One region of the Halomonas sp. AOP22-C1-8 genome, then DNA from elsewhere that is predicted to be linked to it. Evidence: predicted binding sites of a transcription regulator. Region 1 holds the regulator's gene; the other holds the start of a gene.
What was found. The regulator sigma-54, encoded in region 1, starts transcription at its own class of promoters, with help from an activator protein. The targets are predictions, from matches to a motif close to TGGCACNNNNNTTGCTNT.

Region 1 (5,504 bases):
CTCCCCCATGGTGAGCCAGCGTGCTGCGGCGCTGGGAATTAACCTTGTCCACCAGGGCTGCGAAGATAAGCTCACTACTTTGAAAGCGCTGTGCGAGCGCCTCAACCTGAACCTAAGCCAGGTGGCTTACTGCGGCGATGACCTGCCTGATCTTGCGCCTATCAAACGCGCAGGCGTTGGCATTACGGTCCCCAACGCACCCGATTACATGCATACCCACGCTGACTGGATTACCGACCGCTTGGGTGGTCACGGCGCCGTACGTGAAATTTGCGATACATTACTTGAAGCGCAGGGCCACTGGAGTACTGTTCTTGAGTCGTATTTGAATGGTCGCGTGTAATGTTTCAAAGAACCAAGAAACGCGTCGGGTTAACGGCCCTGGTGGTCGCTTTAGGGGGGCTGCTAGTATGGCTGGACCCACGCGGCCCGGAAGACCGGCCCGTTGACGAAGAAGCGCAGGCTGAAGAGCCTGGCCACGTGCTGGAAAATGCCGAGATCACGCTGTTTGGTGAAACAGGGCATATCCAGCAGTCGCTGTCCGCGCCTTTATTGGTTTACATACCACAAAGCACCCAGGCCGAAGTCACTCAACCCGAAGCGACACTGTTTGATAGTGATAACCGAGAGTGGCTCGCTCACGCCAACGAAGGCGTTCTGAACACGGCCACCCAAGCACTAACACTGTCTGGTGATGCACAGCTCCTGGCGCCTACAGAAGGCTGGCAGCTTGATACTGAGTTATTACATTATGATGGGGTAGCGCGTCATGTCTGGAGCGAGGCGCCCGCCGTGTTTCAGCAGCCACCTCAACGAATGAGCGCATCACGTATGGATGTTTGGCTTGATGATAGCCAGGTCCGACTAACCGATAACGTCCGCGGCCATCACCCCCCCGCAACACAAAATCCTTAGGAGTCGCTATGAACGCTTTTATTCGCACCGCGCTTTTCGCCCTTGCGGTGCCGCTATCGGCAGCGGCCCAGACAAGCCAAGCCCCCATTGAAGTAGAAGCCGACCAGCTAGACCTTGATCAGCGTGCAGGCACTGCCGTTTATTCAGGCGATGTCAATATTCGCCAAGGCAGTATGCAACTACGTGGTGATCGCGTTGAAATTATCCGTAACGACGCGGGTGAGCTTTCTCGCGCTATTGCCACCGGAGAGCGCGCCTACCTACGCAATCAACTCGATGATCAGGACGCACCGATGGAAGGATGGGCACGCCGCGTGGTTTATCACGTAGCAGAGCGGCGTGTAGAGCTTATTGACCAGGCCGAACTGACCCAAGCGGGTGATCAGTTTACCGGTGGCCGCCTGGAATACTTCATTGACCGCGAAGTGGTGCAGGCACGCTCCGATGTAAACGGTAGCGAGCCGCAGCGTATTCGTATGACGCTTCAGCCAGCGCAATAGGAGTCAACCATGTCTATTGCGGAAGCACCACCCATAAAAACCCTTTACGCCAATCACTTGGCAAAAAGCTATAAGCGCCGCCGCGTGGTTAAAGACATTAGCCTGGAGATTGCTCAAGGCAGCGTGGTAGGCCTGCTTGGCCCTAACGGCGCGGGTAAAACCACATCGTTTTATATGATTGTGGGCCTGGTGAAGTCTGATGCGGGTACGGTGCGTATCGACGAGCAAGACTTAACCCGCGTTCCCATGCACGAACGCGCGATGGCCGGCATTGGCTATCTACCCCAGGAAGCGTCTATTTTTCGCAAGCTATCGGTTGCGGATAATATTATGGCGATTCTGGAAACCCGCAAAGATCTGGACAGGGCAGGACGAGAGCAGCGGCTTGAGGCCCTGCTTGACGACTTTCATATTACCCACATCCGTGACAACCTGGGCATGAGCCTTTCCGGCGGCGAGCGGCGGCGCGTCGAAATTGCCCGCTCCTTGGCCACAGAGCCCGCGTTTATCTTGCTGGACGAGCCATTTGCAGGTGTCGATCCCATCTCGGTTGGTGAAATCAAGAGCATTATTCGCGCCTTAAAACAGCGCCACATTGGCGTGCTAATTACTGATCATAACGTCCGAGAAACACTGGATATTTGCGATATCGCCTATATTGTCGGTGACGGCCACATTATTGCTGGCGGCAGCCCTCAGACTATCCTTGATAACCAAAAAGTGAGGGAAGTTTACCTGGGTGCTGATTTTCGCTTATGAATTTAATTTCACCGCTAAACAGTGATCTGCAGTAAAAATTTTATCAGTGGCATGCTTATTGCACTTGCACAACAACATGACTCGCACTAGGGTGAAGCTTTCCGATTAACGAGTGGTTCTCAGATGGTCATGAAAGCTTCTCTCCAATTGCGTATCGGTACGCAGCTGACCATGACACCTCAGCTGCAGCAAGCGATTGCACTGCTACAGCTATCGACATTGGATCTACGTCAGGAAATTCAGCAGGCACTGGATGCCAACCCAATGCTGGAGCAGGAAGACGAGTTCGGCGAGCAGGCGACCGTCGAAACACCTGACGAGGAGTGGTCAGAAAGCATTCCCGAGGAACTCTCTGTCGATAGCGACTGGTCTGACACTTACCAGGACATGGGTAGCTCTGGCAGCAGCGAAGGCCCCGATTTTGAACGCCAGGCCGCGGGACAAAGCCTGCATGGACATCTCCTTTGGCAGCTGGCGATGACCGACTTTACGGCTCGTGAGCAGCTAATCGCCGAAAGTCTGATTGATGCACTGGACGCCAATGGCTACCTGACGCAGCCGCTCAACGATATCCGCGATGGGTTACGTGCTCAGAGCATCGAAGGTCTCAGCCAGCGAGAGTTAGAGACCACTCTGATGCGCTTACAGCAGTTCGAGCCAACGGGCGTCTTCGCCCGTGACTTGCGCGAATGTTTGATGCTTCAGTTAGCAACGCTCCCCGACGACACGCCCCTACTGGTTCCCGCGCGCCGATTGGTTCGCCAGTTTCTTGAAGCGCTGGGCAAAAATGACATTCGCCTATTAAAGCGCCGCCTAAGCCTGGACGATGAGCAGCTAGACGATGTGATCGGTCTGATCCGAAGCCTGGACCCACGCCCAGGCAGCGCTTATGGCGTCACCGACGATAGCTATATCACGCCCGACCTGGTCGTACGTCATGATCATGAAGGCTGGCACCTGGAGCTTAACCCTGAAGCCCTGCCCCGGCTGCGTATCCAGCCCGACTACGCCAGCTTAATCAAGCGTGCAGACAAGAGTCAGGATAACCAGTTTTTAAAAGAGCACTTGCAAGAAGCGCGCTGGCTAATCAAAAGCCTGTCCAGCCGCAACGACACGCTTCTACGCGTAGGGCGCGAGATTATCACTCGCCAAATCGGTTTTTTAGAGCACGGTGAAGAAGCGATGAAGCCGTTGATTCTTGCCGATATTGCCGAGGCGGTTGAGATGCACGAATCAACCATTTCTCGGGTCACCACACAAAAATATATCCATACCCCACGGGGCGTATTCGAACTCAAGTACTTTTTCTCAAGCCAAATTAGCGGGCAGGATGGCGCAGACAGCCACTCAAGCACCGCGATTCGCGCCCGGCTTAAAAAGTTGATTCAAGATGAGCCTCCCGGCAAACCTCTTTCGGACAGTCGTTTGGTGACATTACTGGGAGATGGCGGCATCACAGTGGCACGCCGTACGGTGGCGAAATATCGTGAGTCGCTGGGCATTCCCTCATCAAGTGAACGTCGTCGTTTGCGTTAGTCGTTACAAGAGAAATGGCAAAACTCGCGACAGGGGCTTTGCAACACCGTAAAAAGGGTTACAATCGAAATTCAGTCCGATGGATAAGGAGCACGTCAATGCAAGTAAATATCACGGGTCATCATGTAGAACTGACTGACGCCTTGCGTGACTACGTTAATGAAAAACTTGAACGCATCGAACGTCATTACGACCACATCACCACGGTACAAGTCACCTTATCTATTGAGAAGGAGCGCCAACATGCCGCGTGCACCCTTCATGCGGCAGGCGCCGACTTACATGCCGACGCCGAAGATGTCGATATGTATGCCGCTATTGACGCCTTAGCAGACAAAATTGATCGTCAACTCGTTAAGCACAAGGAAAAAGCACAAGCTCGCGCCCAAGGCGCTGGCGTGCGTTAATTCAATGACGTTGGAAACCATCCTCCCCCCGGAGCGCGTACTTTACGACGTGCCCGGGGGCAGCAAAAAGCGGGTGCTGGAGTTTTTCAGCACCTTTATCGCTCAAAATACACCCAGTCTGGATAGCCAGGAAGTTTTCAGCCGACTGATCGGCCGGGAACGTCTTGGCAGCACGGGGATCGGTAACGGCGTCGCCATCCCCCATGCGCGCAGCCCACATTGCGTTACGCCTATTGCGGGTTTTTTAAAATTATCAGAACCTATTGATTTTGATGCTATTGATGGCGACCCGGTCGACCTCGTCTTTGTGCTGCTGGTTCCCGAAGAGGCTGACGACACGCATTTGTCGCTTTTGGGACAAGTGGCCACCATTATGAATGATGCGAGCACACGCCAGGCATTACGCAAAACCAGCAGCCAGCACGATTTGCTTGACCTGCTAATGGGCAAGATTCGCGAACAGGCCGCTCCATAATCGCCCATAACGACTAACACATTTTCATGCGTTATCCCTTTTATACGTTCAATCAGAGAGAGCCACTATGCAACTGGTGATTATTAGCGGCCGCTCTGGCTCTGGCAAATCAATCGCATTACAAGCGCTGGAAGATATTGGCTATTACGCCATTGATAATCTCCCCGCCATGTTGCTTGGTTCTTTGATTGACGAACTCCGTGACGAGGGTGAACGTACACATCTAGCGGTCAGTATCGATGCCCGCAACCTGCCAGCGGCGCTTGAGCGCCTTCCCGCACTGCTTGAAGAGCTGCGCGCGCGGCCTATAGATTGTCAGGTTATCTATCTAACCACCGATTCACGTATTTTACTGGAACGCTATTCTGCGACACGGCGACGCCATCCGTTAACGCGCAACAGTGATATGACGCTTGAAGAGGCGATAGAGAAAGAGGAAGAGACGCTCAACGAAATACGTGACTTGGCCGACCTGCGGATTGATACATCACGCTTATCGGTCCACGACCTGCGTCGGCGCATTTCAGACCAGGTAGCCCACCAGCGCAAGGACCAGCTAACACTCACCTTTGAGTCGTTCGGCTACAAGCATGGCGTACCCATGGATGCAGATTTAGTCTTTGATGTACGCTGCCTGCCCAACCCTTATTGGGACCCAACGCTACGCCAGTACACAGGACGTGATGCCACGATTATTGCGTTTCTGCGCGGCTACCCGATTGTCGAAGAGATGAGCCATGATATTCAGGCTATGCTTGAGCGCTGGCTGCCTGCTTACCAAAATAGTCAGCGCAGCTATATGACGGTGGCTATTGGCTGTACCGGCGGGCAGCACCGTTCTGTGTATATTGCCGAACAGCTGGCGCAAAAGCTGGCACCGCTCATCGGCGAAGTCCAGTTGCGTCACCGAGA
Region 2 (5,504 bases), on a different contig from region 1:
TCACCGTACGCACCAGCTGCTGCAGGATCAGACTGATACCGAAGGTGGCGAGGAGCGTCTCCAGCGGGCGGCCTTTCAAAAACTGAATCACGCTGCGCTCAATGGCAACCCCCACCAATGCGGCGACCAGAAAACCTGCCGGAATAGAGAGAATCAACGCCAGCCCCGGCTGGCCGGGCAACAGCTGTTGCATCATCCAGGTAGTGTAGGCGCCCAGCATCATCAGCTCACCGTGGGCCATGTTGATGACGCCCATCACGCCAAAGGTAATCGCAAGACCAATGGCGGCCAGTACCAGCACTGACCCCAGGCTCAAGCCAAAGTAGAGCGTTTCAACCCCACGGTTGATTTTCAGGTTCTGTTCCACGCTGGCAAGCGCGGCGCGGGCGGCATCCGCAGCTACGGTGTCGTCGCCATTGGCCGCACGACTTAGCGCAACTCTAGCGCGTGGATGAAGGCTTCCGGTTAGCGCTTCGATACCCGCCATTTCACCCTGCTCAGCACGGTAAATGGCGACCGCTTGGCTCAGCCGATAACGTACCTGGCTATCCTTTTCTTCCAGAATGAGCGCATTGATGGGTTCAAGCAGCTCACCATCGACTTCACCCAGCAAACGTTCGGCAGAGATACGGCGGCGATCCAGATTGGGCGAGTAAAGGTCCACCACAGCAATCGCGCTGCGCAGCTGGTTTCGCAGGGCGTTATTGATGCCCACGCGGTCCAGGTCGCGGCGTGACATCTCACCCAGCGGTTCATTCGTCAAGGCGTCGGCCACCGGCCACTCTCGGCCACTGTTATCGAGTACGACAACAAACTGACCATCGTCGGCACGCTGCAAGCGGCCATCCAGCAGAGCCTGCAGCCAATCACGGGCGCGCTCGTCGTCGCTTTGCAATATGGCGGTAATCGCCTCGCCTTTATCGCGGTAGGAATCGACATCCAGCGCCTCAAGAAGCTCAAGCGCGGCGTCATTATCAGAAGTATCGGGGCCTGTCTGTGCCTGTACGTTGAGTGTTATGCCCAACAACACAGCGCACAAAAACCCCCAGGAAAGGAAACGCCTCATGGGGTTGTTCCTTTGGTGGTCAAGGTGGAGAGTTAGCGTGCTCCCTTGCCGCCCGATCAGGCGGGCGGCAAGGGGTGGCCAGTATTATTCGGCGAGCGCCGCTTCGGCTTCTTCAGTAGCGGTGCTGCCACCGCATGAGCCGTTCACAACGTTGAAGTTGCCGCACTCCATGGGCTTGCGCCAATCGGCAATCAGGTCGCGCGAGCCGGGCAAGTAGTCGGACCAGGCATCGCCGGCAACGGTTGAGGGCGTTTGCCAGACGATATCGAACTGGCCATTGTCCTGCACTTCGCCAATCAGTACCGGCTTAGTGATGTGGTGGTTGGGCATCATCGCCGCATAGCCACCCGAGAGATTGGGCACACTCACGCCGATAATGGCATCCTTCACCGCGCCTACATCGGTGGTACCCGCTTTACGCACCGCCTCGGCCCACATGTTGAAACCGATGTAATGGGCTTCCATTGGGTCGTTGGTGACCGCTTCTTCATTACCGGTGTGCTCAATCCAGGCGTCGATAAAGTCGTAGTTGTCATCGGTATCCACGCTCATGAAGTAGTTCCAGGCAGCCAGATGGCCAACGAGCGGCGCAGTGTCGATACCGGAAAGCTCCTGCTCACCTACCGAAAACGCAATCACTGGAATATCAGCGGCATCAATACCCTGGTTGGCAAGCTCGCGGTAGAACGGCACGTTGGCGTCGCCGTTGATGGTCGAGATCACCGCGGTAGACTTGCCCTCTTCACCGAAGCGACGAATCTCGGAGACGATGTTCTGCCAGTCGGAGTGGCCGAAGGGCGTGTAGTTGACCATGATGTCGTCGCCTGCCACGCCGTGCTCATCTTTCAGAAACGCTTCGAGAATGCGGTTGGTGGTGCGCGGATAGACATAGTCGGTACCCACCAGAGCAAAGCGCTCAATGCCGACTTCGTTAATCAAATACTCGACAGCGGGAATCGCCTGTTGGTTGGGCGCGGCACCGGTATAGAAGACGTTTGCAGACGACTCTTCTCCCTCGTACTGCACCGGGTAGAACAACAGACCATTGAGTTCTTCAAACACCGGCAGCACCGCTTTACGTGATACCGATGTCCAGTTGCCGAACACCACGTCTACCTCATACTGGGCCAGCAGCTCGCGGGCGCGTTCGGCAAACAGCGGCCAGTTGGAGGCCGGGTCCACTACCACGGCTTCCAGCTGACGACCCAGCAGACCACCGGCTTCGTTCTGCTGCTGGATCAGCATTTCAACAGTGTCTTTTAACGTCGACTCACTGATAGCCATGGTGCCGGAAAGGGAGTGAAGGATACCCACCTTGATAGGGTCATCATTGGCTGACGCATGAAACGATACCGAAAGGGCCAGTGCAGAAAGACCCAGCAGTGCCTGTTTTTTCAAGTTCATGTTTCGCATCCCCAAGCTGCAAGCGGGCAGCTAGATATTTGTCATTAATCAGGTGTACTCAATTGCCTGAAAGCGCCTGTAACTCGTCCTGCACATTGCACGATGCGTTCCACACTTTAAAAAAACATAAAAAATTCAACCATATAAAAAGTATACAAGTTGTTTTACAGGAGTTTTCCATCTTTGATTCAGGGTCTTAAAGCGCTTCATTGGTGCTAAAGCGGTCTGATTCGCACGATAAAAGTGCATAAAAACTGTTCATTTTTATCCTTTTATCGCCAAGCTTCTGTTTTTAAAACATTTAGCGTTTTCTTGGCCTGTGGTTTGCAAAATGCCTTGTATACAAGACCATGAATAACCAAGGGCCAAACATGATGACCACACGCGGCTGGACACTCGAACAATGGCGGCAGGCATATAACGAGGGCGCAACCCCGGAAGCCTTACTCGGTGAGTTGATCACGCAACTCGCCAAACCTGACAGTACCGACAATGCCTGGATTTCACTTCTCGACCAAGAGGGGCTGGCTCATGCCCTGGCAGCACTTCAAACACGCCTGGACGAGGCGGGCGGCAAGATAGACAAGCTGCCGCTTTACGGCATTCCGTTTGCGGCGAAAGACAACATTGATGCCGCTGGGTTTGCCACCACGGCGGGCTGCCCGGCCTATGCCTATCAACCCACCCGTGACGCTGCTCTGATTGATAAGCTGCTCACCGCGGGCGCAGTACTCATCGGCAAGACCAATCTGGATCAGTTTGCCACCGGCCTGGTGGGTACCCGCTCTCCGTTTGGTGCCGTGGCCAATAGCTTCAATCCTGAAGTGGTGAGCGGCGGCTCAAGTTCTGGGTCGGCGTCCGTGGTGGCACGCGGGCTAGTGCCGTTCTCACTGGGTACCGACACGGCAGGCTCCGGTCGCGTGCCCGCCGGCTTGAATAACCTGGTCGGGCTTAAACCCACCAAAGGCCTGTTCAGCATCGATGGGGTGGTACCGGCGTGCCGTTCGCTGGACTGTGTCTCCATCTTCTCGTTGACTGTCAATGATGCCGGGCAGATCGCCGAGCTGATGGCCGGCTTCGAGCCTGCCGACGCTTTCTCACGCAAGGCGCCAAGCGCCCTTCCCCCGGATGCCCCGGCCATGCGCCGCCCTGGTCCGCTAACCAGGCTTGCCATCCCCCAGTCGCCTCAGTTCTTCGGCGACGTGGCGGCCGAAACCGCTTGGCAAACGGCAGTGGAGAAATGGCAAAAGCTTGAAGGGGTAACGCTCGTAGAACTTGATTTTGCCCCCATGCTTGAACTGGCAGCCCTGCTTTACGAAGGGCCGTGGGTAGCGGAGCGCCACGCCGCCGTGGAAACCTTCATGGCCGAACATGCCCAGAACATGAATGACGTGGTGCGCGGCATTATTAGTAACGCGGGTAAATTCAGCGCCACCGATACGTTCAAGGCGCAATACCGCAAGGAAGAGCTGGTTCGGGTGATCGATAGCCTCTTGGATGATATCGATGGTCTGTTAGTCCCCACCGCCCCTACCGCGCCCACTATCGCATCAGTGAATGCCGACCCGGTAACGCTCAATAGCCAGCTCGGCACCTATACCAATTTCGTTAACCTGGCCGATTTTTGCGCATTGGCGGTACCCGCCGGGTTCCGCGACGATGGACTACCTTTTGGCGTCACCCTGGTGAGCGGCGCCTGGAAGGATCGGGAACTACAGGCACTGGCCAGCCGCTGGCTAAATGCCCACCCGACGCCGCTGGGTGCCACTGACCAGGCACGCCCGCCGGAGACCGTTCATACCACCTTTGCCGTCCCCACCGTTCAAGTCGCTGTGGTAGGTGCTCATCTTTCCGGCATGCCGCTGAATACCCAACTGACCGAGCGCTATGCCTGGCGCGTGGCATCCACGACAACGTCCGCCAATTACCGCCTGTTTGCCCTGCCCAACACGGTACCGCCCAAGCCCGGCCTGCAGCGCGTTCACGAAAATGGTGCCGCCATCATTGTTGAAGTATGGGAAATGGCCGCGTCGGAATTTGGCTCGTTTGTTGATCTGATTCCCCCGCCGCTGGGTATCGGGAGTGTCGAGCTTGCCGACGGCCGCTGGGTCAACGGCTTTATCTGCGAAGGGCATGGAACCACGGATGCTCAGGATGTCACCGAGTTTGGTGGCTGGCGTGCCTACATCAAGGCCCAAACCTCCCACGCATAACGAGGCTATGACCCATGTTCAATAAAGTATTAGTTGCCAACCGCGGTGAAATCGCCGTACGTACCAACCGCACCTTAAAAGCGCTCGGTGTCGGCAGCGTTGCCGTTTATTCCCATGAAGACCGCCACAGCCTGCATGTGGAAAGCGCCAGCGAAGCCGTGGCCCTTACGGGCAACGGCGCCAGTGAAACCTACCTGGACAAGCGCCAGATTCTTGATGCCGCCCGAAAGACCGGCGCGCAGGCCATTATTCCCGGGTACGGCTTTCTGTCTGAAAACGCTGACTTTGCCGAAACCTGTGGGCGTGAAGGTATCGTTTTTATCGGCCCCACGCCTACACAAATGCGCGAGTTCGGACTAAAGCACCGCGCCCGTGAGTTGGCCGAAGCGGCAGGCGTGCCGCTAGCCCCAGGCAGCGGCCTGCTCGACAGCGTAGAAGAGGCGCTTACCACCGCTGAACGCCTGGGCTACCCGGTAATGCTCAAAAGCACCGCGGGCGGCGGCGGGATTGGCCTGACGCGCTGCAATAGCGCCAAAGAACTGCAAGACGCTTTTGAAACCGTTCAACGCCAGGGCAAAAACTTCTTTAACGACAGCGGCGTCTTCCTTGAGCGCTTTATCGCCCGTGCCCGCCACGTGGAAGTCCAGATTATCGGCGATGGCCACGGCAACGTGGTGGCATTAGGCGAGCGTGACTGCTCATTGCAACGCCGCAACCAGAAAGTCGTGGAAGAGACGCCAGCCCCCAACCTGCCCGCGGCCACCCGCCAAAAGATGCTGGATGCGGCCGTGGCGCTGGGTGAATCGGTCAACTACCGTTCA

Region 2: the regulator sigma-54 is predicted to act here: its motif matches at 2,784-2,801, upstream of atzF (allophanate hydrolase).

Annotation. Positions count from the first base shown of each region.
Region 1 covers NZ_JBQSYD010000003.1:48,079-53,582, reverse strand. The annotation lists gene ACT3TY_RS02480 (KdsC family phosphatase) at 1-343, shown strand, start outside; gene lptC (LPS export ABC transporter periplasmic protein LptC) at 343-915, shown strand; gene lptA (lipopolysaccharide transport periplasmic protein LptA) at 924-1,415, shown strand; gene lptB (LPS export ABC transporter ATP-binding protein) at 1,425-2,174, shown strand; gene ACT3TY_RS02460 (RNA polymerase factor sigma-54) at 2,298-3,710, shown strand; gene hpf (ribosome hibernation-promoting factor, HPF/YfiA family) at 3,809-4,117, shown strand; gene ACT3TY_RS02450 (PTS sugar transporter subunit IIA) at 4,122-4,592, shown strand; gene rapZ (RNase adapter RapZ) at 4,660-5,504, shown strand, end outside.
Region 2 covers NZ_JBQSYD010000006.1:94,667-100,170, reverse strand. The annotation lists gene urtB (urea ABC transporter permease subunit UrtB) at 1-1,066, opposite strand, end outside; gene urtA (urea ABC transporter substrate-binding protein) at 1,151-2,470, opposite strand; gene atzF (allophanate hydrolase) at 2,842-4,683, shown strand; gene uca (urea carboxylase) at 4,698-5,504, shown strand, end outside.